DNA from 3 places in the Xanthobacter sp. DMC47 genome. Region 2 is predicted to be linked to each of the others. Evidence: predicted binding sites of a transcription regulator. Region 2 holds the regulator's gene; each other region holds the start of a gene.
The links. Region 2 encodes PhoB, which activates phosphate uptake and scavenging genes when phosphate is short. Its sites were predicted from a motif close to TGTCATNNANCTGTCAT; they were not measured.

Region 1: the regulator PhoB is predicted to act here: its motif matches at 5,857-5,873, upstream of ACT54R_RS08065 (DUF465 domain-containing protein).
Region 3: the regulator PhoB is predicted to act here: its motif matches at 4,486-4,502, upstream of ACT54R_RS24090 (acetoacetate decarboxylase).

Annotation. Positions count from the first base shown of each region.
Region 1 is NZ_JBQUZM010000001.1:1,745,402-1,755,583, forward strand. It holds gene ychF (redox-regulated ATPase YchF) at 1-1,052, shown strand, start outside; gene ACT54R_RS08040 (MaoC/PaaZ C-terminal domain-containing protein) at 1,062-1,538, shown strand; gene ACT54R_RS08045 (hypothetical protein) at 1,653-2,255, shown strand; gene ACT54R_RS08050 (MaoC family dehydratase) at 2,736-3,200, shown strand; gene ACT54R_RS08055 (MaoC family dehydratase) at 3,197-3,682, shown strand; gene ACT54R_RS08060 (ABC-F family ATP-binding cassette domain-containing protein) at 3,689-5,512, opposite strand; gene ACT54R_RS08065 (DUF465 domain-containing protein) at 5,652-5,831, opposite strand; gene ACT54R_RS08070 (DUF465 domain-containing protein) at 6,021-6,227, shown strand; gene ACT54R_RS08075 (redoxin family protein) at 6,327-6,812, opposite strand; gene ACT54R_RS08080 (protein-disulfide reductase DsbD domain-containing protein) at 6,908-7,729, opposite strand; gene ACT54R_RS08085 (YqgE/AlgH family protein) at 7,983-8,600, shown strand; gene ACT54R_RS08090 (cell wall hydrolase) at 8,687-10,060, opposite strand.
Region 2 is NZ_JBQUZM010000007.1:4,268-14,449, forward strand. It holds gene ACT54R_RS23545 (MarR family winged helix-turn-helix transcriptional regulator) at 185-676, opposite strand; gene ACT54R_RS23550 (flavin monoamine oxidase family protein) at 864-2,231, shown strand; gene phoB (phosphate regulon transcriptional regulator PhoB) at 2,466-3,167, opposite strand; gene phoU (phosphate signaling complex protein PhoU) at 3,235-3,966, opposite strand; gene pstB (phosphate ABC transporter ATP-binding protein PstB) at 3,987-4,811, opposite strand; gene pstA (phosphate ABC transporter permease PstA) at 4,896-5,729, opposite strand; gene pstC (phosphate ABC transporter permease subunit PstC) at 5,747-6,724, opposite strand; gene pstS (phosphate ABC transporter substrate-binding protein PstS) at 6,824-7,864, opposite strand; gene phoR (phosphate regulon sensor histidine kinase PhoR) at 7,986-9,224, opposite strand.
Region 3 is NZ_JBQUZM010000007.1:108,598-118,779, reverse strand. It holds gene ACT54R_RS24110 (polyhydroxyalkanoate depolymerase) at 1-656, opposite strand, end outside; gene ACT54R_RS24105 (glutathione S-transferase family protein) at 1,038-1,688, shown strand; gene ACT54R_RS24100 (sulfite exporter TauE/SafE family protein) at 1,708-2,496, shown strand; gene ACT54R_RS24095 (patatin-like phospholipase family protein) at 2,509-3,660, opposite strand; gene ACT54R_RS24090 (acetoacetate decarboxylase) at 3,730-4,476, opposite strand; gene ACT54R_RS24085 (WD40 repeat domain-containing protein) at 4,645-5,649, opposite strand; gene hrpB (ATP-dependent helicase HrpB) at 5,768-8,266, shown strand; gene ACT54R_RS24075 (acyl-CoA thioesterase) at 8,282-8,674, opposite strand; gene ACT54R_RS24070 (linear amide C-N hydrolase) at 8,984-10,096, shown strand; gene ACT54R_RS24065 (hypothetical protein) at 10,118-10,182, opposite strand, start outside.

The DNA of each region.
Region 1 (10,182 bases), on a different contig from region 2:
CCCTCTTCAACGCGCTCACCCAGACGGCGGCGGCGCAGGCGGCGAATTATCCGTTCTGCACCATCGAGCCTAACGTGGGTGACGTCGCGGTGCCCGATCCGCGCCTCGACACGCTGGCGGAGATCGCCGGCTCCGGCGCCATCATCCCCACCCGCCTCACCTTCGTGGACATCGCCGGCCTCGTGCGCGGCGCCTCCAAGGGCGAGGGTCTCGGCAACCAGTTCCTCGCCAACATCCGCGAGTGCGACGCCATCGCCCATGTGGTGCGCTGCTTCGAGGATGGGGACGTGACCCATGTGGAAGGCAAGATCGCGCCGGTCAACGACATCGAGACCATCGAGACCGAGCTGATGCTCGCCGACCTCGAGAGCCTCGAGAAGCGCCTGCCGACGCTGGAGAAGAAGGCCAAGGGCGGCACCGACAAGGAAGCCAAGGAAACCCTCGACCTCGTCATGCGCGCCCTCGTCCTGCTGCGCGAGGGCAAGCCCGCCCGCCTCGCCGAGGTGAAGCCGGAAGAAAAGAAGCTTTTCAACCAGCTGGGCCTGCTCTCCGCCAAGCCGGTGCTTTATGTGTGCAACGTTGAGGAAGGCTCCGCGAAGGAGGGCAACGCTCTCTCCGCCGAAGTCTTCAAGCGCGCCGCCGAGGAAGGCGCCAAGGCGGTGGTCGTCTCCGCCAAGATCGAGAGCGAGATCGCGGTGCTGCCGCCCGACGAGCAGAAGGAATATCTGGAGGCCATCGACCTCGACGAGCCGGGCCTCAACCGCGTCATCCGCGCCGGCTACGAGCTGCTCCAGCTGCTCACCTATTTCACCGTCGGCCCGAAGGAAGCGCGGGCCTGGACCATCACCGCCGGCACCAAGGCCCCGGCGGCGGCGGGCGTGATCCATACGGATTTCGAGAAGGGCTTCATCCGCGCCGAAACGGTCGCCTACGACGACTACGTGAAGTTCAAGGGCGAGGCCGGCGCGCGCGAGGGCGGCCGGTTCCGGCTGGAAGGCAAGGACTATGTGGTCGCCGACGGCGACGTGCTGCACTTCCGCTTCGCCAACTGAGGCTGCGTGATGGTCGGGGCCGGGCCGCAGTTACTCGGCCGCTTCACCTTCACGGCCGAGGAGATCGTGCGCTTCGCGCGCGCCTACGATCCCCAGCCCTTCCATGTGGATGCGGAGGCGGCCGCCGCCTCCCCCTTCGGCACCCTCATCGCCTCGGGCTGGCACACGGTCTCAACATGGATGGGCCTGTTCGTGCGCGCCCATGGCGCGGCGGTTGAAGCCCTGCCCGCCGACCACGCCGCGGTGATCGCGCCCGTGGGCGTCGGCTTCGGCCTGACCGACCTCAAATGGCTGGCCCCCGTGCGCGCCGGCGACACCATCACCTTCTTCACCGAAATCCTCGACGCCCGCCCCAGCGGCAGCCGCCCCGGCTGGACGATCTACCACCGCACCGGCAGCGCCCGGCGGGAGGATGGGACCGAGGTGATGCGCTTCCAGCTGAGGCATCTGGCGCCGGACACGGCTCTACCTAATGAGTGCCGCTGACCGCACTTAGGCTCCGCCCTAAAGAAAATGTCGCCGTAGATTAGGCCCGCCTCCCTTGTGCCTGCCAAGTTTGCCGTGTAGATTCCCCAGACTCGAAGCTGGGCGGAAGTGCACATGTCAACTCAGGCGGACGCGATCCGCGCTCTTAATCGGCGACTTTTAGACGACCTTGAAGTCGATCTCGCTGGCGTCGTCGAGAGGGAGGACAACGCGCGGCGCGCGCTTACCGCCGCGGCCGAAGCTCGCGCGGAAATCGAACGCAAGCGCAGCCTTATTGTCGAAGTCGAGAAATTGCAGTTAGCTGCACTAGGGGAGAGCCCGTTAGGCGAAGCCCTTACGCAAACGCACCGGATCAGCTCCCGCCCCAAACGAGCGCGGATTGGTCCACAGCGATACGCAATCCTGAAAGCTTTGCAAGTCTACGGCGCGCTTTCCATTCCTGAGATCGAACGCCTGACTAAGCTCGTCTCTAAGCGCATTCGGGACCAGCTAAGGGATGATGCGCTTGATGGCATCGTCACTCCCGATGCGAGTACCGACGAGCGATACTCTCTAAGTGATCAAGGCGATGAGCTATTGAACCGCTTTGAGGCTTACCGCCAAGCCAAGGGCATTCCGTTGCCGAGCGCGGATGATGCGCACCGGATCGACGATTCTGACAGCCAAGGAGAAGATGATGACTTTACGGAAGAAACTCCCTCTGGATCGGCGGTCTAGCCGGGGGGAGTAGCCGGATCAGGTGTTCGAGCACCTGATCCGGCTTTGACCGCGAAACTTATCCCCCTGCTCGGGTTCTAAGTTACACGTGCTTGACGCATACCAAGAATCGCACGGGTCGATGCCGAATTCAAGGCAGGGGGCTTTTTCCATTACCCAATGGAGGCTCCCGTGAGCTTGCGTGATCATTTTCCGTGTTCCTACTCGAAGGCGTGCCACGTTCTCTGGGCTGTCAATGTTATGGGATGGTCTCAAACGAAAGCAGCGGTGGTGCTCGAACTTAACTGCGGCACCGTCAATCATATCGTCAAAGGACGTCGGTTCCCGGAAGCGGTCCCCTTGCCGCTCCCCGGCTGGCATTGAAAGCACGAGAAGCCCGCTTCATAGCGGGCTTCTTCAATACGACGGTCATCCCCACGCCCAGCTTGACGTTTGCGTTATCCTCGCCTTCCATCGGCCTCCAACGACAGGGAGGCCGCCTTGCCCGACATCTTCTTCGAAGATTTCATCATCGGTGAGGTGAAGACGTTCGGCTCGCACAAGGTCACCGAGGAGGAGATCCTCGCCTTTGCACGGGAGTTCGATCCCCAGCCCATGCACCTCGATGCGGCGGCCGGCAAGGCGTCCCTGCTCGGGGGGCTCGCGGCCTCCGGCTGGCATTCCTGCGCCATCATGATGCGGCTCATCTGCGACGGCTTCCTGCTGCGCACCGCCGGCCAGGGCTCGCCCGGCGTCACCGAGAACAAGTGGCTCGCGCCCGTCTTCCCCGGCGACGTGCTCACGCTCCGACGCACGGTGCTGGAGAGCCGCACCTCCAAGAGCAAGCCCGACATGGGGCTCGTGACGTTTCGCTTCGAGCTTCTCAAGGCCGACAAGAGCGCCGCGGTAGACCAGACCTGCGTGTGCATGATCGGCCGCCGCAACCCGGGAGCGCGCCTCGCATGATGTATTTCGAGGACGTCGAGGTGGGTGCCACGGCCGCGCTGGGCAACCACTCCTTCACCGAGGCGGAGATGCTGGCGTTCGCCCGGCTCTACGATCCCCAGCCGTTCCATGTGGACCCCGAGGCGGCCCGGCGCAGCCCGTTCGGCGCGCTGGTGGCCTCCGGCTGGCACACCGCCGCCATGTGGATGAAGTGCTTCGTCGCCTCCAACATGGCGCTACCCAGGGAGGCCTCGAAGCCCGGCGAGGACAGCGTGCCGGGCGGCGGCTCCTTCGGCCCAGCCTCCGGCTTCACCAAGCTGCGCTGGGTGAAGCCGGTCTATGCGGGCGATACCATCTCGTTCGCCACCGAGGTGCGGGACAAGATCACCATCAAGTCCCGGCCCCAATGGGGCTTCCTGCGCACCTACAATTCCGGCATCAACCAGCACGGGGATCTCGTCATCGACTTCGAGAGCACCGTGCTGATGCGCCGCCGGCCCTGAGGCGCGTCAGCCCTCCAATTCCTCTTTCAGGATTTCGAGGCGCAGCCATTCCTCCTCCGCCGCGTCGAGGGCCGCCTGCGTCTCTCCAAGCGCGGCCGAGGCCTTGTCGAAGCGCGCCGGGTCGCGGGCGTAGAGCGCGGGATCAGCGATCTCGGCAGCGAGCTTCTCCAGCTTCGCCCGCAGGTCGTCCATGGTCTTGGGCAGCGTCTTGAGCGCGTGCTGCTCGTGGAAGGAGAGCCGGCGCTTCGCCCCGGCTGGCGACGCCTTGCCGGCCTCCGGCTTCGGCTCCGCCCCGGCCTTCCCCTTGGCAGAGCTGGCGCCCTTGTCCCGCGCCTCCACGCCGCGGCCGCGCTGGGCCAGCATGTCCGAATAGCCGCCGGCATATTCGCGGAACGCGCCCTCCCCTTCCGCCATGATGACGCTGGAGACGGTGCGGTCGAGGAAGTCGCGATCGTGGCTGACGAGGATGACGGTTCCGGGATAGTCCGCGACCATCTCCTGCAGCAGGTCGAGGGTTTCGAGATCGAGGTCGTTGGTGGGCTCGTCCAGCACCAGCACGTTGGAGGGCAGCGCCAGCGCCCGTGCCAGCATCAGCCGGCCGCGCTCGCCGCCGGAGAGCACGAAGAGCGGCGCGTTGGCCTGCTCGGGGGTGAACAGGAAGTCCTTGAGGTAGCCCATCACATGCTTGGGCACCCCGCCCACCTGCACCTGGTCGGAGCCGCCGCCGGTAAGCGCATCGCGCAGGGTGGTGCCGGGATCGAGCGCCGCGCGCTTCTGGTCCAGGCTCGCGACTTCGAGGTTGGTGCCGAGCTTCACCGTGCCCGAATCGGGGGCAAGTTCGCCGGTGAGCAGCTTGATGAGGGTGGTCTTGCCGGCGCCGTTGGGGCCGATGATGCCGATGCGATCACCGCGCAGGATGCGGGTGGAGAAATCCTTCACCACCGACCGGTCGCCGAACGCCTTGGCGATGTGCTTCGCCTCGATGACCAGCTTGCCCGAGGCCTCGGCCTCGCTCACCGCCAGCTTGACGTTGCCGACGGCGCGGCGCTCCTCGCGCCGGTCCTTGCGCATGGAGTGCAGCAGGCCGAGCCGGCGCACGTTGCGCTTGCGGCGGGCGGTGACGCCGTAGCGCAGCCAGTCCAGTTCCGCGACGATCTTGCGGTCGAGCTTGTGGCGCTCCGTCTCTTCCTGCTCCAGCACTTCGTCGCGCCACGCCTCGAAGGCGCCGAACCCCTGCTCCAGCCGCCGGGTCTGGCCACGGTCGAGCCACACGGTGGCGCGGGAAAGCGTTTCGAGGAAGCGCCGGTCATGGCTGATGAGCACCATGGCGGACTTAAGGCCCCTCAGCTCGCTTTCCAGCCATTCGATGGCCGGCAGGTCGAGATGGTTGGTGGGCTCATCCAGCAGAAGCACGTCCGGCTCCGGCGCGATGACGCGCGCCAGAGCGGCCCGGCGGGCCTCGCCGCCGGAGAGGTGAGCGGGGTCTTCCTGTCCGGTCAGGCCCAACTCGGTGAGAAGATATTGGGCGCGATAGGCATCGTCGCCAGGCCCGAGACCGGCCTCCACATAGGCGAGCGTCGTCGCATAGCCGGAAAAATCCGGCTCCTGCGGCAGATAGCGCACCGTGGCGCCGGGCTGGAAAAAGCGCGTGCCGGAATCCGGCTCGATGAGCCCCGCCGCCACCTTCAGCAGCGTGGACTTGCCCGAGCCGTTGCGGCCGACAAGGCACACCCGCTCGCCCGCCGACACGGAAAGCTCCGCACCGTCGAGCAGAGGGGTGGCGCCGAAGCGCAGATGGATGTCCTGGAGGAAAACGAGCGGAGGAGCCATGGAGCCGGATTAAAGCCCTCTGCCCCGGAACGCAAAGCCCGTTCGCACGGCGCCTGCCTTCGCGGCCCGCTCGTTCCTCGCACGACACGGCGACGCGACCGCTGCCGGGACTATTCCGGCAGCGCGCGCAGTCCCGCCATCAATGTACGGTGGAAGATCCGTTCAGCTTGGACATCTGGTCCTTGAGAACCAGCTTCTTGCGCTTCAGCTCGGCGACACGAAGAGGATCCGAGGCGGGGCTGTTCATTTCGCGGCTGAGCTCCTGCTCGATGGCCGCGTGACGCCGCTTCAGCTCCTGAAGGTGCGACTGGATGGACATTCTGAGCCACTCCCTGTCTGCAACACGACATCAGTCTGTCACGGAGCCGACGAAGAGTCGACCGCCTTGTGGACCGTCTTTCCGCCCCTCCGGCGACCTCCCATCTTGCGGCGCGGCAAGCCCATGCCATAGTCATTCCAGATGGGGGCGAGCGGGCGGCGGACCCGCGCGCCGGTGACAGGACCGGGCATGACGAGCGACGAGGAACGGGATCTCAAGGTCCACCTGGAGCGCCTGAAGCAGGAGCATCGCGATCTCGATGCGGCGATCGAGGCGCTCACCAGCGTGTCGGGATCGGACGTGCTGCAGATCCAGCGGCTCAAGAAGCGCAAGCTGCAACTGAAGGACCGCATCGGCCAGATCGAGGACGAATTGTTCCCCGATATCATCGCCTGAGCGGACGCGCCTGGCAGAGGCGCGAGGCCGGATCTCCTGAGGAGGCATCCGGTGCGCGGAGGCCGGGCGTGCCCGGTCTCCGGAAAGCGGCAGAACGGCTCAGAGCTGGCCAAGCAGCGCGGCGGCGCCGGAGGCGTCTGCCTTGGAAGGCACGTCCTCCACGTTGAGGGTCTTCACCACGCCGTCCTCGACCACCATCGAATAGCGCTTGGAGCGCACGCCGAGACCGGCGGCCGAGCCGTCGAAGGTGAGGTCGAGCGCGGTCGCGAAGGAGGCGTCGGGGTCTGCCAGGAACACGATCTTGCCATCCGCGCCGGACGCCTTTTCCCAGGCGCCCATGACGAAGGGATCGTTCACCGACACCACGGCGATGGCATCCACGCCCTTGGCCTTGATGGCGTCAGCCTCGTGGACGTAGCCCGGCAGATGGTTCTTGTGGCAGGTGGGGGTGAAGGCACCCGGCACCGCGAACAGCACCACCTTCTTGCCCTTGAAGATTTCGTCGGTGGTCTTCGGCACGGGGCCGTCCTCGGTGGGAACACGGAAGGTGGCGTTGGGCAGTTTGTCGCCGACCGAAATGGGCATCGTCTTCTCCACAATTTTGGGCGTTTGCGCCCGCGCCGACAATACGGGCTTTTAATCGCGAGAAAAGCGCCCGCCGCGCGCCCGAGCAGGCGAATTCAGCGCGGCGGAAGCTGCGGCACCTGCACCGTGGTGATGATCGCCTTCGGGCTGTCCACGAGGGTCAGGGTCAGCGGCGTCCCCGAGGGATCGGTGCCAGCGGGCACGCCCTCCAGCGGCAGCTCGAAACGGGCGGCACCATCGGGCAGCATGGTCTTCTGCGGCAGCGGCAGGGCCCAGCGGTCCGGGCCCTCGGCGAAGAGATCGGCCTTGGGATTTTGCGCCTTCACCTCGATGACGAGGCGGGGCGGCTGGGCGCTCGTGTCCAGTTCGATCTTCTGCACGGAGGTCGGCTCGGCAACACCCAGCGGACGTTCCATGGGCAGGGCCGCGCGGGCCGCCGAGATGCGGGACGCCTCTGCGCCCGCGTCTGCGCCAAGCGGTACGGCCAGATCCGCGCGGGCGGGCATGCACAGCGCTTCGCACACCGCGAAATCGAACGCGAGGACGAGCCGCGCCGGCTTGTCCTTGTCCTTCAGCTCCACCTTCAGGGGGAACAGGACCGCCCCCTTGTAGCCGATGGAAAAGCCCCCGCCCCCATCGGCGAAGCGCTTGGGCGCCGGCCATTCCATTTCCACGCGCGCGACGTTCTCCGAGCCGCTCCAGTCCAGAGTCGGCGGCACGCCGCTGTCGCCGGGATAGCGCCAGTAGGTCTTCCAGCCGGGCGCCAGCTTCAGCTCGATGCCCGCGTCCGCCGTCGTGCCCGAGACGGCGCCGGCCATCAGGATCACATCGGCGCCCGGCACCTTCACCGGCGGCGCGCTCGCCGCCTGTGTGGCCAATGGGCAGAGCGTGGCCACAAACGCGACGGCGAGGAGCATGCGGCCAAATGCGCCGGTCGGGGACGGAAGGGCAGGCCGAACCGCCGGCCATGCGCCGCGGGAGCGCAGAGGGGTCGATATCATGGCCTAGCGGGTACCTGCTCGCGGCGCCGACGCAAAGCCCCGGACATCACCCACGGCGCGCACAAGCGTGTGAGCCGCCGTCAGCCCCACCGCCTTGCCGGCCCCCAATGGGACCTCCTGCGATGCAATCCGCATTTCCAAGACGCCCGAACGGCGGTACCCTTTCTCCATGACTGCGAGCCAGAACCACACGATCGAAGGCGGAGGGTCGGGTTTCCTCGATGGGCAGATGCTCATCGCCATGCCGACCATGCGCGACGAGCAGTTCGCCCGCACCCTCGTCTATATGTGCGCCCACTCTCCGGAAGGAGCCATGGGCATCGTGGTGAACCAGCCGGCGAGCCACATCGACTTCACCGACCTCCTCGTCCAGCTTGATGTTGTTCCCGCCTCCGAGCGCATCCTTCTGCCGAAGAGCGCGGGCAGCGTGAAAGTGCTGCGCGGCGGGCCGGTGGAGACCGGGCGTGGCTTCGTGCTGCATTCGGCGGATTATTTCGTCGAGAATTCCACGCTGACCATCGACGACGGCATCTGCCTCACCGCGACGCTGGACATCCTGAAAGCCATCGCCGGCGGGCGCGGACCGCGCAGCGCGGTGCTGGCGCTGGGCTATGCCGGTTGGGCGCCGGGCCAGCTCGAGACCGAGATCCAGGCCAACGGCTGGCTGAACTGCCCGGCCGATCCGGACCTGATTTTCGGCGCGGGCGTGGAGACGAAATACGACAGCGCCCTGCGCAAGCTCGGCATCGTCCCCGGGATGCTCTCCAGCGACGCGGGCCACGCCTGAGCGGTCTTTCGCTCAGGCGCCGCGCGGGCGGAACGTTGCTTCGCTCAGGCGCCGCGCGGGCTTGAGGGGGCGGGCTTAGGGGCGCGTCAGTAGCTGTCGCCCCAGCGGCGCGGGCGGTAGAAGGTGTGCACGCCGATCTTGTCCAGCTTGCGCATTTCCCGCACCCAGCTCGGATGCACCCAGTAGGCGTGATAGTGGGTGGCGCGACCGATGGACGAGAGCCACAGCTTGCCGTCCAGCATGTCGGCGGCGATTTCCTTGGCCTGCACCCACATGTCCGGCTCGCGCACCACGTCCGGCACATCGTCGCAGGCGAAGGTGAACTGGCAGGCGAGGTGCTTGTGGGCGTTCTGGTAGACCGCGCCGCACACGTCCGCCGGGTAATAGCCGGAGAAGACCCGGTTCACGATGACCTGCGCCACCGCGATCTGGCCGCGCTTGGGCTCGCCGCGGCTCTCGAAATAGATGGCTTCCGCCAGGCACTTCTGCGCCCGCGCCAGCTTCTCGCCGCCGAGTTCCAGACGCTGGGCGGGCGAGGGCCAGATGCCGTCGCTGGGCGGCGTCTCCAATGCGACTGTGCTGTCCGGTGAGACCAGGGTCGCCTCGCCTTCGGCGTGCGGCGCCGGATGCGGCACATAGCCATGTTCTGCAAGGGCGGCATACTGGAAGGCGAGGGCCGGGAAGAGCACCGGATCACGGCTGAACACAGCCACCGGGTCCTGATGCGGCACCGGGCCGACCAGGGCCGTACCGCCGCCGAATTCGCTCAGCGCCTCTTCCGGCCCGTCATCCCGCGACAATGCCTCGGCGGCCCGGCGCGCCCGGTCCAGATCGGGGGCAATATCTTCCGCCGCAGCCACGCGGGCGGCGTCCTGAATCAGCGGCAGCTCGAGAAGAATGTCGAGCGCCAGCTCCAGATAGGCGCCGGAGATATCATGGCGGCGCGCCGCCCCGACCGAATCGTGGTCCGAAAGCACGAGCGGCGGAGGAAAAGCAAAGGCGTCATCGTCCGCCGCGCCGGTATCGGCCGGATCGGAGACGGACGGGGTGGCGGAGGCGAGCGCGGGAGACACGAGGTCGGACGGCTCGAGGCCGGTGCCGATCTCATCCCGCGCCACCTCCATCACCGGTTGGCCCGCCACCGCGGCGACGGCTGCGGCTCGGGCGCTTTCTTCCGAGACGGGCGCGAGGGAGGCGGTGACGATGGTGCCGGGTGCGACAACACGGCGCGCCGGCTTCGCAGCCTCGGCCATCGCCTCCTTCGGAACCTCGGGCAGGCCGGTACCGACCGGCTGAGGCAGATCGAGCGTGGCGAGCTTCAGCGCCCGCGCTGAACCCGGCCAGAGGCCGAGCCCGGAACCGGCCGTCAGCCCTTTCGGCGCCCGGCCGGATACGTCGTCAGCCCCCGCCCCGCAAGGCGTTGCGACGATGAAGGCGGTGGCGACGAGAAGCGGCGACAAAGCCCGACCGGCCCTCGGCCATCGATCCCGACAAATTCCCATACGCCAGCCCTTGCCGAGACTTCATGTCCCCAATAGGGCGCCGGACCGTTGCCGGCCGGCGACACGCAAGAGCATTGTCC
Region 2 (10,182 bases):
GCGTTCTGAGGTTTTTTCCGTTGGCGCGGCGGCTTTTGCCGGTGTGTGGCTTTAATCGATTGAAAAACCGATCAGCCAACGCATAGCGCGGGACGGGCCGGGAGAAAAGGGCGGTCAGGCGCATGGTCGCGCAGCGCTCCATGCGCCGGGCGCAAGGCCGGTGGCGTGAGGGGGCGGACGACCCTCAGGCGTCCTCGTCCTCGTCGCCGGGCTCGGCCTCATCGTCGAGGCCGCCGTCGGCGCCGAGCCGCAGGGCGAGATTCTTCTCCACCTTGCGCAGAAGCTTGCGCAGCCGCTTCTTCTCCTTGCTGTCGAGGCCGACCACCATCTCGGCCTCCAGCTGGTCCCACACATGGTCGATGGAGGCGCCGCGCTCGCGGCCGGCATCGGTGAGGAAGACGCGCACGAGGCGGCCGTCGCCGTCGGTGGCGCGGCGCTCCACGAGGCCCTGGGTGGTGAGGCGGGCGATGGTCTTGGAGGCGGTGGGCGGACGCACCCGCAGCGCCGAGGCGAGATCGCCCATGGTGCGGCCGTCGGCCTCGCACAGCAGCTTGAGCACGGATTCCTGCCCCGGAAACAGCCCGAGACCGGCGAGGAGACGGGCCGACAGCGCCTTCTGCAGCCGCGCCGTGTGGGTGAGCCTGTAGCCGATGGTCTTCTGAACCGGGTCTTTCATGGGTCTCCCCGCCCTTCCTGAGCGCGAGCGGGGCGGCCCGTCCGCGCGCCCCTTTATCCACATGCCGGCTTACAATTTTGCGAAGGTTGGAGCGGAAAACGCCGGAAAGTCCGTGTTGTCGCGCGTTTACCGCTGAGGGCGGCCCGCCCTCTCGCCCCGCTCTGCGCCCCATGGTAGCGTTCCGCCCGTGACCGGACCCGATCGCCTTTCCCTTTCCCGCCGCGCGCTGCTGGCCCGTGGTGCCGCGCTGGCGGCTGCGCCGCTCGCCGGCCTGAGCCTCGCGACCTCGCGCGCGCTCGGCCAGCAGATCGAGGCGGATGTCATCATCATCGGTGCCGGAGCCGCCGGCATCGCCGCCGCGCGGCGCATCGCCGAGGCCGGGCGCAGCTATGTGCTGCTGGAGGCCGGCAAGCAGGTGGGCGGCCGCACGGTGACAGACACCAGTCAGTTCGGCGTGCCGTTCGACCTCGGCGCGCCGCGCCTCAACATGCCGGCGGCGCGCCCCATGGCCGCCTTCGGCCGGGCCGAGGGGCTCGACATCTATCGCGCGCCGGAGGGCGGCCGGCTCTATGTGAACGGGCGCGAGGCGGGCGATACCGATTACGAGGATTTCGTCGCCACCGTGCGCCGGGGCGAGCGAGCCATCGTCGCCGCGGGCGACGCCAACCGCGACATGGCCGCCTCCCGTGCCCTGCCGGACCTCGGGCCGTGGGGGCCGAGCGCCCGCTTCGTCCTCGGCCCGTTCAACTGCGCCAAGGAGCTGGATCAGGTCTCCACCGTGGACGTGTCCCGCGCCGACGAGCGCGAGAGCGAGGACATCTGCCGGCAGGGGGTGGGCACGCTGGTGGCGCAGCTCGCCCGGCCGCTCACGGTGCGGCTCGAGGTGGTGGCGCGGTCCATCGACCTCAGCCCGCGCCTCGTCTCGGTGCAGACCAGCAAGGGCAGCGTGACCGGCCGCACGGTGATCGTCGCGGTGCCGCCGAGCGTCATCGCCGCCGGCAAGCTGCGCATCGGGCCGAACCTGCCGCCGCGCTATCGCACGGCGATCGAGAAGATCACGCTCGGCGCTTTCGACCACATCGGTTTCCGGATGCCGCGCAATCCCGGCAATCTCGGCGCCGACGAACTGATCTATTTCCGCGCCGACGGCTCGCGCGCCTATGCCCTGCGCGCCCGCATCGGCGGCACCGATCTCTACAGCCTGGAGGTGGGCGGCGACGTGGCCGCCGGCCTCGCCGACAGCCCGCCCGAGGCCGCCGCCGCCTTCGTGAAGGCGGCGCTGACGCGCGAGTTCGGGGCGGATGCGGCGGCGCGCGTGACCAAGGTGTTCGCCACCCGCTGGAGCAAGGAGCCGTGGGCGCTCGGCGCCTTCTCCTGCGCCCTGCCGGGCTTCGGCAACATGCGCCGCGCCTTCACAGAGACGGTGGGCGGGCGCCTCGTCTTCGCCGGCGAGCACACCCACGAGACCCTCTGGGGCACGGTGGGCGGCGCCTGGCTCTCGGGCGAGCGCGCCGCGAAGCAGGCGCTGGGGCTGCTGGGCGTGCGGACGGGGTGAGGGGGGCGGGCCGTACGGCCGTCTTCGCTTCTTCCCTTTTCAGGACCGTCATCGCCCGCCTCGTGCGGGCGATCCACTTATGGGCCGGAGGGGTGCCCGGATTTCGGACCACCCGGACGAGCGGACACGTGGATCCCCCGGACGAGCCGGGGGATGACGGTGCAAAAAGCCCGCGCGGCGCCTGAGCGAAGACAACGCCCTAAAGCCCGCCCTCCGCCTGAGCGAAAGCCGCGCTCAATGGGCGCGGGCGAACATCTCGTTGAAGGAATAGCCGGCACCGCGCACGGTGCGGATGGGGTCGGACTGGCGGCCGCGGTTGATGGCCTTGCGCAGGCGGCCCACGTGAACATCCACCGTGCGCTCGTCGATATAGACGTCCTGGCCCCACACGCCGTCGAGCAATTGCTCGCGGGAGAAGACGCGGCCGGGGCTCTGCATCAGGAATTCGAGCAGGCGGAACTCGGTGGGGCCGAGGTGGATCTCGCGCCCGCCGCGATGCACCCGGTGGGTCTCGCGGTCGAGCTCGATGTCCCCTGCGCGCAGGAGGGTCGCCACGTGCTCGGGCTTGGCCCGGCGCAGCAGGGCCCGCACGCGGGCGAGCAACTCGGGTACCGAGAACGGTTTCACAACATAGTCGTCGGCGCCGGTGGCGAGGCCGCGCACCCGCTCGGTCTCCTCTCCGCGGGCGGTGAGCATGATGACCGGCAGGCGCTCGGTCTCCGGCCGGGTGCGCAGGCGCCGGCACAGCTCGATGCCCGAAAGGCCGGGAAGCATCCAGTCGAGGATGATGAGATCCGGCACGCTTTCGCGCAGCCGGGTCTCGGCCTCGTCGCCGCGTCCCACGCTCTCGACGCCGTAGCCCTCCGACTCCAGATTGTACCGGAGCAGGAGGGTCAACGGCTCTTCATCCTCGACGATCAGAATACGCGCCGGCACTTTGCTCTATCCGTCACTATCGGGGCTCTGCGCCCCGTCTTCAGCGTGTGCGGGTCGCCTTTGGCGATCAGCTCTGAACGGTGGTGCGGCCCGGGAAGGGCAGGGTGGTATCGCTGGAGGCGTCCGCCTTCGGGCGGCTCTCCGGCAGGTTCTGGCCCGTCACCATGTAGTAGACGATCTCCGCGATGTTGGTCGCGTGGTCGCCGATACGCTCAATGTTCTTGGCGCAGAACAGGAGATGCGTGCACACGGAGATGTTGCGCGGGTCTTCCATCATGTAGGTGAGGAGCTCGCGGAACAGCGACGTGTACATGGTGTCGATGGCGCCGTCGCGGCCCCACACTTCCAGCGCCTTCGCCTCGTTGCGGGCGGCGTAGGCGTCGAGCACTTCCTTGAGCTGCTCGAGCACGAGGTCGGAGATGTGCTCCACCCCGCGCACCAGCTTCGCCGGATGGTACTCGCCCTCGATGGCGATGACGCGCTTGCCGACGTTCTTGGCGAGGTCGCCGATGCGCTCGAGGTCGTTGGCGATGCGGATGGCGGCGACGATCTCGCGCAGGTCGACGGCCACGGGCTGGCGCTTGGCGATGACCAGGATGGCCCGGTCCTCGATCTCGCGCTGCACCTGATCCACGGTCGCGTCGAGCAGCACCACCTTCTGGGCGAGGGCGGTGTCGCGGCGGATGAGGGACGTGACGCTGTCGGCGACCAGGCGCTCGGCCTGCCCGCCCATCTCGACGACCTTGCGGCCGATTTCCTTCAGCTCCTGATCGAAGGAGGCGACGATATGATCCGGCATCTCAGTGATCCTTCAATCGGTCAGCCGAAGCGGCCGGTGATGTAGTCGCGCGTCTTGATCTCCTTCGGATTGGTGAAGATCACGTCCGAGGGGGCCATCTCGATGAGCTCGCCCAGGTAGAAGAAGGCGGTCATGTCGGCGCAGCGCGCGGCCTGCTGCATGTTGTGGGTGACGATGACGATGGTGAAGTCCTGCTTCAGCTCGTCGATCAGGTCCTCGATCTTCGAGGTGGAGATGGGGTCGAGCGCCGAGGTGGGCTCGTCCAGCAGGATCACCTCGGGCTTCACCGCGATGGTGCGGGCGATGCACAGGCGCTGCTGCTGGCCGCCGGACATGCCGAGGGCCGAGGTGTGCAGGCGGTCCTTGGTCTCGTCCCAGATGGCGGCCTTGCGCAGGCACCATTCCACGCGCTCGTCCATCTGCGCCTTGGAGAGCTTCTCGTGCAGCTTCACGCCGAAGGCGATGTTGTCGTAGATGGACATGGGGAAAGGCGTGGGCTTCTGGAACACCATGCCGATGCGGGTGCGCACGATGGTGGGGTCCAGCTCCTTGCCGACGATGTTCACGCCGTCGAACATCACCGCGCCCTCGGCGCGCTGGCCGGGATAGAGATCGAACATGCGGTTGAACACGCGCAGCAGCGTGGACTTGCCGCAGCCCGACGGGCCGATCATGGCCGTCACGCGCTTCTCGGGAACCTGGAAGTTGATGTTCCGCAACGCGTGGTTGCTGCCGTAGTAGAACTGCAGGTTCTCCACCTTGATCTTGGCGGGAGCCTGCGGCGCGTCGGGCTTGGCCCCCACGGCGGACGCGAGATTGAAGGTGGGATCGACGGCTGAAGTCATCTTGTCCTCGCTTGGGCTTGTGGCCGTGCTTCGGAGGAAATGGAAGGGGCGGAGAGGCGGCGGGCCATGGCCCGCGCCTTGAAATCAGTGGCTGCGGGCCAGGAAGAGGCGGGAGGCCACGTTCAGCACCAGCACGCCCACCGTGATGAGCAGCGCGCCGGCCCAGGCGAGGGCCACCCAGTCGTCGAACGGGCTGCCGGCGAACTGGTAGATGGCGATGGGCAGGCTGGCCATGGGCTTCGACAGGTCGGTCGACATGGCGTTGTTGCCCAGCGAGGTGAACAGCAGCGGGGCGGTCTCGCCGGCGGCGCGGGCGATGGCCAAAAGCACGCCGGTGACGATGCCGGCGCGGGCCGCCCGCCAGGTGATGAACATGACCACCTTCCACTGCGGCGCGCCGAGCGCGAAGGCGGCTTCGCGCAGGCCCACCGGAACGAGGTTCAGCATGTCCTCGGTGGTGCGCACGATGACCGGGATCACCAGGATGGCGAGGGCGATGGCACCGGCCCAGCCGGAGAAGCCGCCGAGCGGCACCACCAGCAAAGTGTAGATGAACAGGCCGACCAGGATGGACGGCGCCGACAGCAGGATGTCGTTCACGAAGCGGGCGGCGGCGCCGATCTTGGTGCCCTTGCCGTTCTCGGCGAGGAAGGTGCCGCAGAAGATGCCGATGGGGCCGCCGATGGCCATGGCGATGGCGATCTGGATCAGCGAGCCGACGATGGCATTGAGAAGGCCGCCCCCCTGGCCCGGCGGCTTGGTGACCTGGGTGAAGACGTTGGTGCCCAGCGCGGGCAGGCCGCGCGAGAGCAGGGTCCAGAGGATCCAGCCCAGCAGGAACAGGGCGAAGACGGCGAAGCCGGTGGATACCGCCTTGACGGTCTTGTCGACGGCGCGGCGCGCAGCGAGGGAAGCCATGACGTTCGAGCCCCCGATCAGTCGAGCCGCGAGCGCACGAGCGCCCGGGACAGTGCAAGGACGATGAAGGAGATCACGAACAGGATGAAGCCGAGCTGCAGGAGCGAGGTGAGCTTCAGCGACCCGATCGGGGCCTCGGGGAATTCGTTGGCGATGGTGGAGGCGATGGTGGCTCCCGGCGCGAACAGGGAGGCGGACATGCGCGTCGCGTTGCCGATGACGAAGGTCACGGCCATGGTCTCGCCCAGAGCGCGGCCGAGGCCAAGCATGATGGCGCCCACCATGGCGGTCTTGCCGTAGGGCACGGAGACGTTCTTGTAGACCTCGTAGGTGGTCGCGCCGATGCCGTAGGCGGATTCCTTCAGCATGGGCGGCACGCTCTCGAGCGTCTCGACGAACATGGCAGTGATGAAGGGCAGGATCATCACGGCGAGGATGAGGCCGGCGGTGAGCATGCCGGAGCCGAGCGGCGGGCCGGCGAACAGCGCGCCGATCACCGGGATGTCGCCGAACAGGTCGATCAGGGGCGGCTGCACGTAGGCCGCCATCAGCGGGACGATGACGAAGAAGCCCCACATGCCGTAGATGATGGACGGCACGGCGGCGAGCAGCTGCACCGCGACGCCGATGGGCCGCTTGAGCGGCTGGGGCGCGATCTCGGTGAGGAAGAAGGCGATGCCGAAGGAGAGCGGCAGCGCCACGATCACCGCGATGATGGCGGAGAACAGCGTGCCGTAGATCATCACCAGGGCGCCGAAATTCTCGGTCACCGGGTTCCAGGCGGACGACCAGATGAAGTCCAGCCCGAAGTGCTGGAGGGCCGGCAGGCCGCCCTTGAACAGCTCGGCGATGATGAGCCCGAGCAGGATCAGGACGAAGATGCCGCTCGCCCAGAGGAGGCCGATGAAGATCGGATCGGCGATCCGCCCCGTTCCCTTGGCCTTGCTGATGGGCTCTGCCGAGCCAGACCGCATGCCTTCCACCGTCGCGTCCATTTTATCCCCTGCCCCGGCTTGTCGATGCGTGCGCTACCGGACCTGTCACCTTAAGGAAAAGCGCCGCCCTCTTTGGGAGGGCGGCGCGATCGCGTCGGATCAGAGGACGGGCTTGCCGTCCGGGCCCTTCACTTCGGCCTTGAAGGCGGCCTTCACCTGCTCGACCACCGCCGCGGGCAGCGGGATGTAGTGCAGGTTCTCGGCGATGTCGGCGCCTTCCTTGGTGTAGGCCCACTCGAAGAACTTCATCACTTCGCGGGAAGCCTCGACGTTGGTCGGGTTCTTCGGCAGCAGGATGTAGGTGGGGGAGACGATCGGCCAAGCCTCGGGGGCCGGGGCGTCGATCATGGAAGCGGCGAAGTCCTTGGCGCCCTTCCAGTCGGCGGAGGCGGCGGCGGCCTGGAAGCCGGCGACCTCGGGGCTGACGAACTTGCCGGCCTTGTTCTGCAGCTGGGTCACGACCAGCTTGTTGGCGGCGGCGTAGATGAACTCGACGTAGCCGATGCCGCCCTTGGTGTTCTTGACGGTGCCGGTGACACCCTCGTTACCCTTGGCGCCGGCGCCGGTGGGCCACTGGACCGAGGTGGCAGAGCCGACCTTGGACTTCCAGTCGGGGCTGACGGCCGACAGGTAGGCGGTGAAGATGGAGGTCGTGCCCGAAGAGTCCGAACGATAGACCGGGACGATGGCGTTCGCGGGCAGGGTCACGCCGGGGTTCAGGTCGGCGATGGCCTTGTCGTTCCACTTGGTGATCTTGCCGAGATAGATGTCGGCGAGCACCGGGCCGGTGAGCTTGAGCTGGTTGGTGGCGATGCCGTCGAGGTTGACGGTGGCGACCACCGAGCCGATCACGGTCGGGAACTGCAGCAGGTTGTTGGCGGCGAGCTTCTCGCCGGGGACCGTCGCGTCGGAGGCGCCGAAGTCCACCGTGCGGTTGATGATCTGGTTCTGGCCGCCGCCGGAGCCGATCGACTGGTAGTTCAGCGTGGAGCCGGTCTTCTCTTTGAACTTCGCGCCCCAGGACTGGTAGACGGGGGCGGGGAAGGACGCGCCAGCGCCGGTGAAATCGACAGCCTGGGCGCTGCCGGCAAACAGCGAGCCGGCTACGGCGATCACGCCGAGAGCGGTGGTGAGCTTCAAGATATCTCTCCTTGCCAAATCGGTTGCCGCTCCGGCAGGCGCCGGGGCAACTCTGGGCTCAGGACTCTTAGCCCCGGCGCGCCAAGGTTCTATGACGCGTGCGTGACACGGGCATGACAGCCTAGGTCTTTGCTTTTTCTAACATTTGTTCCGGGTTCGGCAAAGTATCCAGGCGTACGGAGAAGATTGCGCCCCGGCCCAGCTCGCTTTCCACGGTGAGCCGGCCACGGTGGCGGGCGACGATATGCTTGACGATGGCGAGCCCGAGCCCCGTACCGCCCTGGTCGCGGCTGGCCGCCACGTCCACCCGGTAGAAGCGCTCGGTGAGGCGCGGCAGGTGCTCCGGCGCGATGCCCGGGCCGAAGTCCTGCACGCTCACCACGGCGGTACCGTTCTCGCGGGCGAGCCGCACCTGCACCGTCTTGCCGGCGGCGCCGTACTTGAGGGCGTTCTCCACCAAATTCTCGAACAGGCGGATCAGCTCGTCGCGATCGCCGAGGATTTCCAGGTCGCCGGACTCGCGCACCTGCTCCAGCTCCACCCCGCGGTCACGGGCGAGGGGGGAGAGGGTGTCGCAGACGTGGGCGATGATGGCGCCGAGGTCCACCTTGGTTTGCGGCTGGACGTGGGCGTTCAGTTCGATGCGCGAGAGCGAGAGCAGATCGTCGATGAGGCGCGACATGCGCCGGGCCTGCGCCGACATGATGGCGAGGAAGCGCTCGCGGGCCGGCGTGTCGTTGCGCGCCGGGCCCTGCAGCGTCTCGATGAAGCCCGAGAGGGACGCGAGGGGCGTGCGCAGCTCGTGGCTGGCGTTGGCCACGAAGTCCGCCCGCATCTGCTCCACCCGGCGCTGCTGGGTGAGGTCGCGGAAGGTCAGCAGCACCGCGTCGGGCGCGCGCTCGGGGGAGACGTGCAGCCGGAGCGGCACCACATGGGCTTCCAGCCAGCGGTCGAGGGGGATGCGCTCGGCGAACTCCACCCGCCGGGGCACGCCGTCCGCCGCCGCCGCGCGCACCGCGTCCAGCACCTCCGGCACGCGCACCACGAAGGAGAGGGGATCGCCCACCCGCGTCGGGCCGAGCGCCAGGGCGACCCGCTGGTTGGCGGTGATGATGTTGCCGGCGGCCGAGAGCAGCAGCGCCGGCTCGGGCAGCGCCGCCACCACCGCGCAGGCCTGGGAATCCCGCGACGGGGGCGGCTGCGGCGGGGGCAGGGGCGTCACCACGGGAAGCGGCGCCGGCGGCGCTGTCCGCAGCGACAGCCAGAGCGCCACCAGCAGCGCCGCCAGGACGATCGCCAGCAGCGGTTCGAGCACGCCGGCGGCGGCGCCGCCGATGACCACCGCGGCGATGGCGCCCACCAGCGCGAGGCTCCGCCGTCCGCTCCGGCCACTTGGCGCAGCAAACGGGGATATACCCAGGCTCGGCTGGGCGGGGGGCGCAGCCGCGGGCGGAGAGGCAGCTGCGGCGGCCGCGACCGCGGGTTCCGGCAGGGGGGCGGGGGCAGGCCCGCTCTCGGGCAGCGGGCTGGTCGTCGCCGCTGGCGCCGCCGGGGGCGTCGCCGACAAGGACGAGGCGGGCAGGGGCACGCCGGGGAGGGACATGGCCGGCAGGGACATAGCGGGGAGGGATGCCGCCGGACTGGAAGGCGCAGGCGAGGGCGCGGTGGAGGCGGGCGTCAGCACCGGCGTTTCGGCCGCCTGCGCACGCCGCTCGGCCGCGCGCGGCGCCCGCACGGGCTTGCCCGCCTCGCGCTTCTCCGGCTCGCGGCTCCCGGGCTCGCGTGCGCCGGCCTCGCGTCCTTCAGCTTCGCGACCCTCCTGCGCTGGCCCTTCCGGCATCATTCTGGCGCGCCCTCCTTTTCGCGTCATCCTACACGGCCTCGCTGCTTCTTCCCGGCGCATTTCGCGGCCGCCTGTCCACCCGTCCACCTGTGGCGAATCGCCCCGGTCCGGCAGCCCTTTGGTTGGGGGGTGATGCTCGCGCCCCTCCAAGAAGGCATTACGACAACCAACCCTCCGGATATTTGATCGAGCGCGATTTTCGCCAGTCCTGCGCCACCCGCCCACGCGGGTGGGTTGCGCCGGCGGCCCGGGTCGCGTCTGCTGCGCCATACCGTTGCATCAGGTGCCTCTGGGGCATTCCCCGAGGCGTTTGGAAAGGCGTGTCGGGCCGACATGCCCTTGCCCAACGGTCAGGTCCATCTGGTATGACGGGCCGGGGGCGGAGGAGTTGACGATGGGTCATGATTGCCGGCGCCAAGCGGGCGGATGCGGCCGCCGCCGTGCCGTCACGGGTCTTTCAGGGCCGGTCTTCACC
Region 3 (10,182 bases), 100 kb from region 2:
GCGAGCTCGTTCACCTTGGTGGGGTTGATGCGGCAGTCGATGGGCCCGGCCATCAGCGTCATCGAGGCCGGCACCGCCGGGTTCTTCTCCTGCGCCATCACCGCCGCGGCGACGAGGGACTGCACGCAGGGCTGGCACACCGCCACAAGATGGGCGCCCGGCCCCATGATCTCCAGGAAGCGGATGACGTGCTCGACATAATCGTCGAAGCCGAACGGACCGGCCGAAAGGGGCACCTCGCGGGCATTGTGCCAGTCCGTGATGTAGACGTCATGGTCCGGCAGCATCGTCTTCACGGTATTGACGAGCAGCGTCGCGAAATGGCCGGAGAGGGGCGCCACCACGAGGACGCGCGGCTGGGCGATGTCCACGTCCTTCTTGAACCGCAGCAGGGTGCCGAAGGGCAGGACGGCGGTGTTTTCCTCCGTCACCAGCACTTCGCGATTGCCGACTTCAACCGTTTTGATGCCGAAGGACGGTCGGCCATGGGTGAGGCCGGCCCGCTCGATCAATTCGCAGGCGGCCGCGATCTGCCGGAAGCCAAGATGGCCGTAGCCGTTGACGAGGGGGCCGTTGAGGGTCTGCCGCGCGAGGCTGGCGAAGAACCTCATCGGGCTCATGAGGTCGGCCTGGGCCTGATAGGCGGAGTACATCATGGCAGCGTGCGCCGGACCGTCCGGCACCGCGGTGCCAGAGGAGTGAACCTGGAAGAAGTCTGCAGCATGATGCCGAAAGGTCCTTCTGCTCCGCGTCCCCCACGCCCGGCCCCCGACGGCCGGCGGAAGCATTAAGTAGTTGTCGCAGGCCCAGCTTTCCGCTTTGCAGCAAGCCTGAACAGATGTACCTGTTAAGTTGATATTGGAGCTATGCGTGGTGCATTGCAACACGCATCCTTAGCAGTAGGGCCGACGGCCGAGCGACCGCGCCGGATGCCCGATCAAAATCGAAGCCGCCGGCTGCGCCAAAAACAAACAAAGGCGGAAGGGTCGAGGGGAACGGTCAGGTCAGGGATCGCAAATCCGAGGCACGGGACAGGCATGGCGACGCTCACCATCTCCAGCAAGAACTACTCCTCCTGGTCCATGCGCGGCTGGCTGCTGTGCAAGATGGCCGGCCTCTCCTTCGAGGAGGAGCGGGTGCCCACCGACGATCCCGACGCCAAGGCGGAGCTGCTGCTGCTGTCGCCCTCCTTCCTCGTCCCGCGCCTGGTGCACGAGGACGTGACGGTGTGGGACACGCTGGCCATCGCCTCCTTCCTCAACGAAGTCTTCCCCGAGGCCGGTCTGCTGCCCGCCGACCGCGCGGTGCGCGCCCATTGCCTCTCCATCTCGGGAGAGATGCACTCGGGCTTCGCCAACATGCGCTCGGCGCTGCCGATGAACATCAAGGCGCACTATCCCGGCTTCAAGGTGTGGGCCGGCGCGCAGGCGGACATCGAGCGCATCACCGCCATATGGCGCGGCTGCCTCACCGCCCACGGCGGACCGTTCCTGATGGGCGCGGCGCCGACGCTGGCAGATGCCATGTATGCGCCGGTCTGCTCCCGCTTCACCACCTACGACGTGAAGCTCGATCCGGAATCCGAGGCCTATCGCGCCCGCATCATGGAGCTGCCGCTGGTCCGGGAGTGGATCGACGGCGCGTTCTCCGAGCCGGAAGAACTGGAAGAGCTGGACGCCGAATTCTGATCCGGCCGGACCCATTCGGGTGATTGAAACGGCGGCCGCCGCCGTCTCCTCCATCAATCCGGGGCTGATCGCCGCGGGCTTCGCCGTGCTCGTGCTGGCGGGCATGGTGAAGGGCGTCATCGGCATGGGGTTGCCCACGGTCGGGATCGGGCTGCTGAGCGTGTTTCTCGCCCCGCCCGATGCGGCGGCGCTGCTCATCCTCCCGGCCACGGTGACCAATTTCTGGCAGTATTTCACTGGGCCGAACATCCTGCCCATCGCCCGGCGCTTCTTCTGGATGATGGTGATGGTGGTGGCGGGCACGCTCGTCGGGGGCCTGCTCCTGGGCGGCCTCGCCTCGCCCGCGGCGCAGCCGGTGCTGGGGGCGACGCTGCTGGCCTACGCGGCGCTGGGCCTGTCCTCGGTGCAGCTGAAGGTGCCGGTGCGCCACGAACCCTGGCTATCCCCGGTGATGGGCTTCCTCACCGGTCTCGTCACCGGCACCACCGGCGTCTCGGTGATGCCCTCGGCGCCCTATCTGCAGTCCCTGGGACTGGCGCGGGACGATCTGGTGCAGGCCCTCGGCCTCACCTTCATCGTCTCCACCACGGCCCTCGCGGTGGTGCTGTTCCATCCGGGAGACGGCGGCGGGGCATTGGCCGATCCCGCCACCGCGCTCGCCTCGGCGGCCGCGTTGCTGCCCGCCTTCATCGGCATGCAGCTCGGCGCCATGGTGCGCCGGGCGGCCTCCCCGCAGATGTTCCGGCGCATCTTCTTTTCCGGGCTCGGCCTGCTCGGCACCTACATGCTGGTGCGCGGCCTCATCTGATCCGGCCGCCCCTCACTCGGAGAGGCGGTGGATGTCGTGGATGACGATGCCGATGGAATCGTCCGGCTTCCTCAGCCATTCCTTGCGGCGCAGGGTCTTCACCGTGTCCTCGTAGCCGGTCTGCCAATGCTCGCGCATGGAGGTCTGCGAGAACTCGTAGTCCTTGGATTCCCGCTCGTAGGTCTTTTCCTGATAGATCAGGTGGCAGATGTTGACCGGGCCGGAGCTGGAATAATCGTCGATGAGGGCGATGTCCTCCTCGGTGCGCAGCTGCTCGGGAATGCGCTGGAGCGCGTCGTAGAGCTTGGAGCGCAGGTCCTGCACGCGGCGGAAGACGTCCGTGGTGTAGCGGGTGCGGCTCGAATAGGCGACGTCCTTCTGCCGCTCGGACACGTCGAACATGTCGCGCGGCAGCTGCCCGCGGGCGCTGAACAGATCCACCTGGAACACCAGCGCGCTCGGATGGTCCGGCTGGTCGAGCAGGAATTGCAGCGGGGTGTTGGAGACGACGCCGCCGTCCCAGTAGAACTCGCCGTCGATCTTCACGGCCGGGAAGCCGGGCGGCAGCGCGCCGGAGGCCATGATGTGCTCGGGAGCGATCTTGTGCTCCTGATTGTCGAAATAGATGAAATTACCGGTGCGCACATTCACCGCGCCCACGGAGAAGCGCTTCTCGCGGGAATTGATGCGGTCGAAATCGACGAGCCGCAGCAGCGTGTCGCGCAGGGGCGAGGTGTCATAGAAGGAGGTCGCGCCCGGCGCCCCCGACGGCAGCATCCAGGGATTGGGGAAGCGCGGCCTGAAGAAGCCGGGCTGGCCCTGAAGGATCGTGCGGGTAGCGCTCAGTTGGTTGCGCCACTGGCGGTAGATGTCGCCTTCGAGGTTGAACGGCAGGATCCGCTGGGAGGTGATGGTCTCCCAGAAGTCCCTGAGCTTGGTCACCCGGTCCTGCGGGGCATTGCCGGCGATGATGGCCGAGTTGATGGCGCCGATGGACACGCCGGAGATCCAGTTGGGATCGCACCCCACCTCCGACAGCGCCTCGTAGACGCCGGCCTGGTAGGCACCGAGCGCTCCGCCGCCCTGAAACACCAGCGCAACGCGCTTGTATTCGTCGATGATGTCACACAGCTCGCTGGAGCGCTGGTTGGCAGCCTCGGTCATCGGCCTTCATCCCCTTGAAATTGTTTCCCCCGACCCGGCGGCGCCCGGAGCGCCGCCGGAATGATCAGGTCAGGCGCCTTCCTTCATATAATCGTAGACCACCTGGCCGAGGCCGAGCGTCAGGTCCGCCTTGATGTGCACGGCGGAGAGGACCTCCAGCACCGGCAGGGCCGCGACGTTGCATAGCGCGTGGGGGAACAGGCCGAGCGCGCCGGGCCCGACCCAGCATTCCTTGAGCGTGACGTCCTCGAGATAGTAGCGGACCAGCTCGCAGATGCGCGGGGTCGCGTCCACGTCCGGGATGATCTTGAGCAGGAAGCTCGGGGTCAGGAGGGAAGCAAGCACCTTCTCCTTGTCGCCGGCCTTCCACTTGTAGCCCATGGAGCCGGAGGCGCAGAGCACGCTGCCGTAGTGAAGGGTGCCGACCAGCGTGTCGGTCTCCACCTCGAGCTTGGGACGCGCGTACTTCTTGGGGAAGCCCCACAGCTCGCGGCCGCCGGCGATCGGCGATTCATCGTCCAGATACATGGAGTGGACGTAGCCGCCCTCCTGCCCGTTGAAGCGGACCGGGATAACCTGTCCGGTTTCGGTGTAGTCACCGAAGCCGGTGGAATCGGGCATGCGGATGAATTCGTACTTCACCACCGGCTCGGTGATCTCGAGCGGCTCGGGCACCACCTTGGCCAGGGCCTCCGGATCGGTCCGGTAGGTGATGATGAGATATTCGCGGTCAATGAAGCGATACGGGCCCGGCGGAAACGACGGGTTGGTGAGCGGCATCGAGTAGGCAGTGCGTCGAACGTCGGCGATCTTCATCGGCGGGTCTCTCGTGCGGCTGTCGCGTTTCGCACCTGCGAATGGACGGCCGTCAACGTAAAGCGGCGCGCCCGCGCTGAAAAGCCGCCCGGCCGCGCAATCCGCCTAACCGGCTAAGGACTTCGCTCCGATTCCCGCACGATTTGGCGCCGGAAGGACCGATGCGGTTCAGAAGACGAGCAGCCCGCCCTTGCCCTTGTCCGTGCCGAACGCAACCGCCCCGCCGGAGCCGTGCCAGGCCATGGCGGTCACGGGGTCGCTGTCGGGCGCGCGCAGCAGGATCTCCGCGCCGTCCGAGATGCGCACCATCATCACCATGCCGTCCTCATAGCCGATGGCGATGACCGGGTCCTTGGGGTGCGGCGCCACCACCGTCACCCGCGTGGTGGGCGAGGGTGCGAGCATCATGGGTTCCTTCCCCATGGGCCCGTCCTTGGCCTGGAACGGCCACAGGATGGCCTCGCCGGAGCCGGAGGTGGCCAGCCACTTGCCGTCGGCGGTGAAGGCGAAGGACTTCACCCGCGAGGGATAGCCGGACATGCGCATGTGCGCTCCGTCCACGACGCGCCAGCCGTGCAACGCCGGCTCCTGCATGGTGCTGACGAGGAAGCGGCCATCGGGCGAGAACACCACCCCGAGGTGCGAGCCCTTCCAGCCGTACACCTCCGGCTTGGCGCCCGCCGCATTGGGAAACCACAGCGTCACGCCGCCGTAATGCGCCACCGCGAGGCGCAGGCCCTTGGGGGCGAAGGCGAGCCCGCCCACCGTGGACGGCACCTCCAGCGACTTCGGCTCGCCCTTCTGCAGCAACACATGGGCGACCTTGCCGGCCGAATAGGCGATGGCCCCGTCCGGCCCCAGCGCCACCCGGTCGATCCAGCGACCCTTCTGCTGCGCCAGTTCGCGGGTGGTGCCGTCGGCGCGCGTCTCCATCACACGCCCGTCGTCACCACCGGTGACGAGCCGCCTGCCATCGGAAACCGCGGCGAGCACGCCGCCGTCGTGGACCGGAACCGGGACCGGCGTTGCCCCCTCCTCCAGCCCGATCAGAAACACCGCGCCGTCCGTGCCCACGAAGGCGGCCTTCGCATCGAGGAAGGCGAGGGCGACGATGCCGGCCTCGAAAGCGAGCGGCCGGACCTTGCTGGTAAGGCTGGACGGGGCGGAAACCATGGTGCTCTGATCCCGGTGATGGACGGGGCGTTCCTTAAGGCACCGATGCGCGCCGCTGGCAAGGTGGCCCTCCCCCTTGGCCTTCGCACGGCGCGGCCGCATAAGGGCGGCGCGCGCCATGTTCGACACCACCCTCCCCATCGACGCCGTGCTCGGCGACATCCGCTCGACGCTCGCGTCCAATCCCTGCGCCGTGCTGGTGGCCCCACCCGGTGCCGGCAAGACCACGCGTGTGCCCCTCGCCCTACTCGACGAACCCTGGGCCGTGGGCGGAAAAATCCTCGTGCTGGAGCCGCGCCGCCTGGCCGCCCGCGCCGCCGCGCGGCGCATGGCCCAGACCCTCGGCGAGGCCGTGGGCGGCACCGTGGGCTTCCGGACGCGGCTCGCCTCCGAGGTGTCGCGCCGGACCCGCATCGAAGTTGTCACGGAAGGCATCTTCACCCGCATGGTGCTGGACGACCCGGAACTTGCCGGGGTCGCCGCCGTGCTGTTCGACGAATTCCATGAGCGCAGCCTGGATGCCGATCTCGGCCTCGCCCTTGCCCTTGATTCCCAGCGCGGGCTCCGGGACGACCTTCGCCTCCTCGCCATGTCGGCAACGCTGGACGGCGCCCGTGTCGCCTCGCTGATGGGAGCGAGCGCGCCCGCCCCGGTGATCGAGAGCGAGGGGCGTGCCTTTCCGGTGGAGACGGCCTATCTCGGCCGCGATCCGCGCGCGCCCATCGACCGCCAGATGGCCGACGCCATCCGCCGCGCGCTGGACCGGGAAGAGGGCTCCATCCTCGCCTTCCTGCCCGGCGCCGCCGAGATCCGCCGCACCGAGACGCTGCTGCTGGAGCAGGTGCGCGACCCGAAGGTCGATATCGTCGCCCTGTTCGGTGCTCTCGATGCCGCCGAGCAGGACCGCGCCGTGCTGCCGGCACCGGCCGGACGGCGCAAGGTGGTGCTGGCCACCTCCATTGCCGAGACCTCGCTCACCATCGAGGGCGTGCGGGTGGTGGTGGACGGCGGTCTTGCCCGCGTGCCGCGCTTCGAGCCGGATGTGGGGCTGACGCGGCTCGAGACCGTCCGCGTCTCCCGCGCCGCCGCCGACCAGCGCCGGGGGCGCGCGGGCCGCACCGAGCCCGGGGTCTGCTATCGCCTGTGGAGCGAGGGCGAGACAGCGAGTCTCCCCGCCTTTGCCACGCCCGAAATCCTCGCTGCCGACCTCACCGGCCTCGTGCTCGACCTCGCCCGCGTGGGCGTGCGCGATCCCGCCGCCCTCCCCTTCCTCGATCCGCCCCCCGCGCCCGCCGTGACCGAGGCGAAGGCGCTGCTGCGCCTCCTCGGCGCGCTCGATGCCGACGAGGCGGTGACGCCGCTGGGCCGCCTCATAGCGCGCCTGCCCTTGCCCCCGCGGCTTGCCCACATGGTCGCCATCGGCGCGGCCCGGGGCGTGGGGCGGCTGGGGGCGGAGATCGCCGCGCTGCTGGTGGAGCGCGGGTTGGGCGGCGACAGCGTGGACCTGCTGGCGCGGCTCGACGGCTTCCGCCGCGACCGCTCCCGCCGCGCGGAGGACTCACGCCGCCTCGCAGCCCGTTGGGCGGAGATGGCGGGGCGGGAATCGGTGACGGAAAGATCGGACGGCCCGCTCCCCTCGCCGGCCGCCTTGCTGGCGCTCGCCTTTCCCGACCGGGTGGCCAAGGCCCGCGAGGCGCGGCCCGGCGAGACGCAAATCCGCTTCCTGATGGCCAACGGCCGGGGCGCGGTGCTGGAGGGCACCTCCCCGCTCGCACGCGCCCCGTTCCTTGCGGTGGCGGAAGCCTCCGGCCGCGCGGAAGGCGCCCGCATCACCCTCGCCGCCGCGCTCCCGGTCGAGGAGATGGAAGCGCTGTTCGCGGACGACATCACCTCCGGGCTGGAGATCGCCTTCGATCCGGCCGCCATGGCCGTGCGGGCGCGGGAGGTGCGGCGGCTCAGGGCGCTGGTGCTCGCGGCGCGGCCGCAACCGGTGCCCACGGACGGGGAAACCGCGCGCGCCCTCGCCCGCGGCATCGCCGTCGCCGGAATCGAGCGCCTACCTTTCTCGGCGGCCTCGCGGCAGTGGCGTGAACGGGTCATGTTCCTGCGCGCGACCGAGGGCGAACGCTGGCCCGACCTCTCCGATGCGGCACTGGCAGCATCGGCGGAGACGTGGCTCGCGCCCTTCCTCACCGGCCGCACGTCCCTCGCGGACATCAGCGGCGCGGACGTGGGCAATGCCCTGCACGCCCTGCTGCCCTATGAGCTCACGGCCCGGCTGGAGGCCGAGGCGCCCACCCATTTCACAGCCCCCACCGGCTCGCGCCTCGCCATCGACTATGGCGCCGAGGGCGGGCCGGCCGTGGAAGTGAGGGTTCAGGAGCTGTTCGGCCTCACCACCCATCCCGCCATCGCGGGCGGGCGGGTGCCTCTCACCCTCGCGCTGCTTTCGCCCGCGCACCGGCCGATCCAGGTGACGAAAGACCTGCCGCAATTCTGGCGCGGCTCCTGGCGCGACGTGCGGTCCGACATGCGCGGCCGGTATCCCAAGCACCCCTGGCCGGAAAACCCGGCCGAGGCGCCCCCCACCACCCGGGCCAAGCCGCGCGGGACGTGAGGGGTTTGCCGCGGCTCACTCCGTCGGAATCGCCCGCGGCCGACCCTCGCCGTCGATGGCGACGAAGGTGAAGACGGCCTCCGTCACCTTGGTCGACTGCTCGCTCTCGCGCGCCCGGCGCCAGGCCTCGACCTCGATGCGCAGCGAGGTGCGACCCACCCGCGCGATGTTGGCGAACAAGCTCACCTCGTCGCCCACCGCCACCGGGGAGAGAAAGCTCATCGCCTCCACCGCCACAGTGGCCGCGCGGCCACGCGAGCGCCGGGCAGCCACGTTTCCGGCGGCAAGGTCCATCTGCGACATCAGCCAGCCGCCGAAGATATCGCCGCTCGGATTGGTGTCCGCCGGCATGGCGATGGTGCGGATGACCGGAATCCCGTCCGGCATCTGCGACTCCTTGTCGTGCATCCCTACTCCCCGCACGCCTGAGGCGCGCTCACTCCAACGTTCCGCCGAAGCTGATAGCAAAATTTCGCCGCAGCGCAGCCAAATTTGATCCATCTCAGAGAATCGGGAGCGCAGGCGTGGTTTCTAGCACTTGTCCATGTCTTTTCGGGGCAGACAGGGCATGGATGACCGGCTCCGCCTTGCTGTGTGGGCGGAGCCGGTATCTCTTTCAGCCGAACCTTTTCACAAGGCCGGCGCATGATTCCGCCGGAACGAGGCTTCCTCGTTACCGGCGGTTTTCATTTGGGGCCGGCCGCATCGGAGGCCGCCATGGTCCAGATCCGTCCCGAAAGCCGCATCCGCCGCCGCGCCCTCGCCGCCACGGTGCTGGCCGGAGCGCTCGCCTCCGCGCTCGCCCCGATGGCGCAGGCCTGCACGCGCGCGGTCTATCTGGGCTCCGACGGCATCGTCATCACCGGCCGGTCCATGGACTGGATGGAGGACATGCGCACCAACCTGTGGGCCTTCCCGGCCGGCATGGCGCGCGATGGGGCGGCAGGAGCCAACACACCGAAATGGGTGTCGAAATACGGCAGCGTCGTCGCCTCGGGCTATGATGTGGGCTCGGCTGACGGCATGAACGAGAAGGGCCTCGTCGCCAACCTGCTCTACCTCGCCGAATCCGAATATGCGAAGCCCAACGGCAAGCCGGCCCTCTCCATCAGCGTCTGGGCGCAGTACGTGCTCGACAATTTCGCCACCGTCGCCGAGGCGGTCACGGCGCTCTCGGCCGAACCGTTCGTGGTGGTGACGGCGGATCTGCCCAACGGCTCCGGCGCCCAACTCCACCTCGCCATCTCCGATCCGTCCGGCGACAGCGCCATCTTCGAGTATCTCGGCGGCAAGCTGGTGGTGCACCACGGCCGGCAATACCAGGTGATGACCAACTCGCCGAGCTACGACCAGCAGCTCGCGCTGAACAGCTACTGGCAGGAGATCGGCGGCACCGTGTTCCTGCCCGGCACCAACCGCGCGGCAGACCGCTTCGCCCGCGCCAGCTTCTTCATCAAGGCCGTCCCCGCCAAGGCGGCGCCGGAAATCCTGTCCGCCGTTCCGGACAAGACCTACGCCAATCAGGCGGTGGCGAGCGTCGCCAGCGTGATGCGGTCGGTGAGCGTGCCGCTCGGCCTCTCGACGCCAGGCGAGCCGAACATCGCCTCCACCCTGTGGCGGACGGTGAGCGACCAGAAGGACAGGGTCTATTTCTTCGATTCCGCGACCAGCCCGAACACCTTCTGGGTGCCCCTCGCCGACCTCGACCTGAAGGTGGGCGCGCCGGTGAAGAAGCTCGATCTCACCGGCGGCAAGGTCTATGGCGGCAACGCGGCCGCGCGGTTCGTGCCGGCACAGCCCTTCACCTTCCTGTCCGTCAAGGTTGACTGACCGGCGCGCCCGGGCCTCCGGTCACTGAGGCGGCGGCGAGAAGGTGCTGGTGGAGGGCGGCGGAGCAAAACCGCCGCTCGACGGGG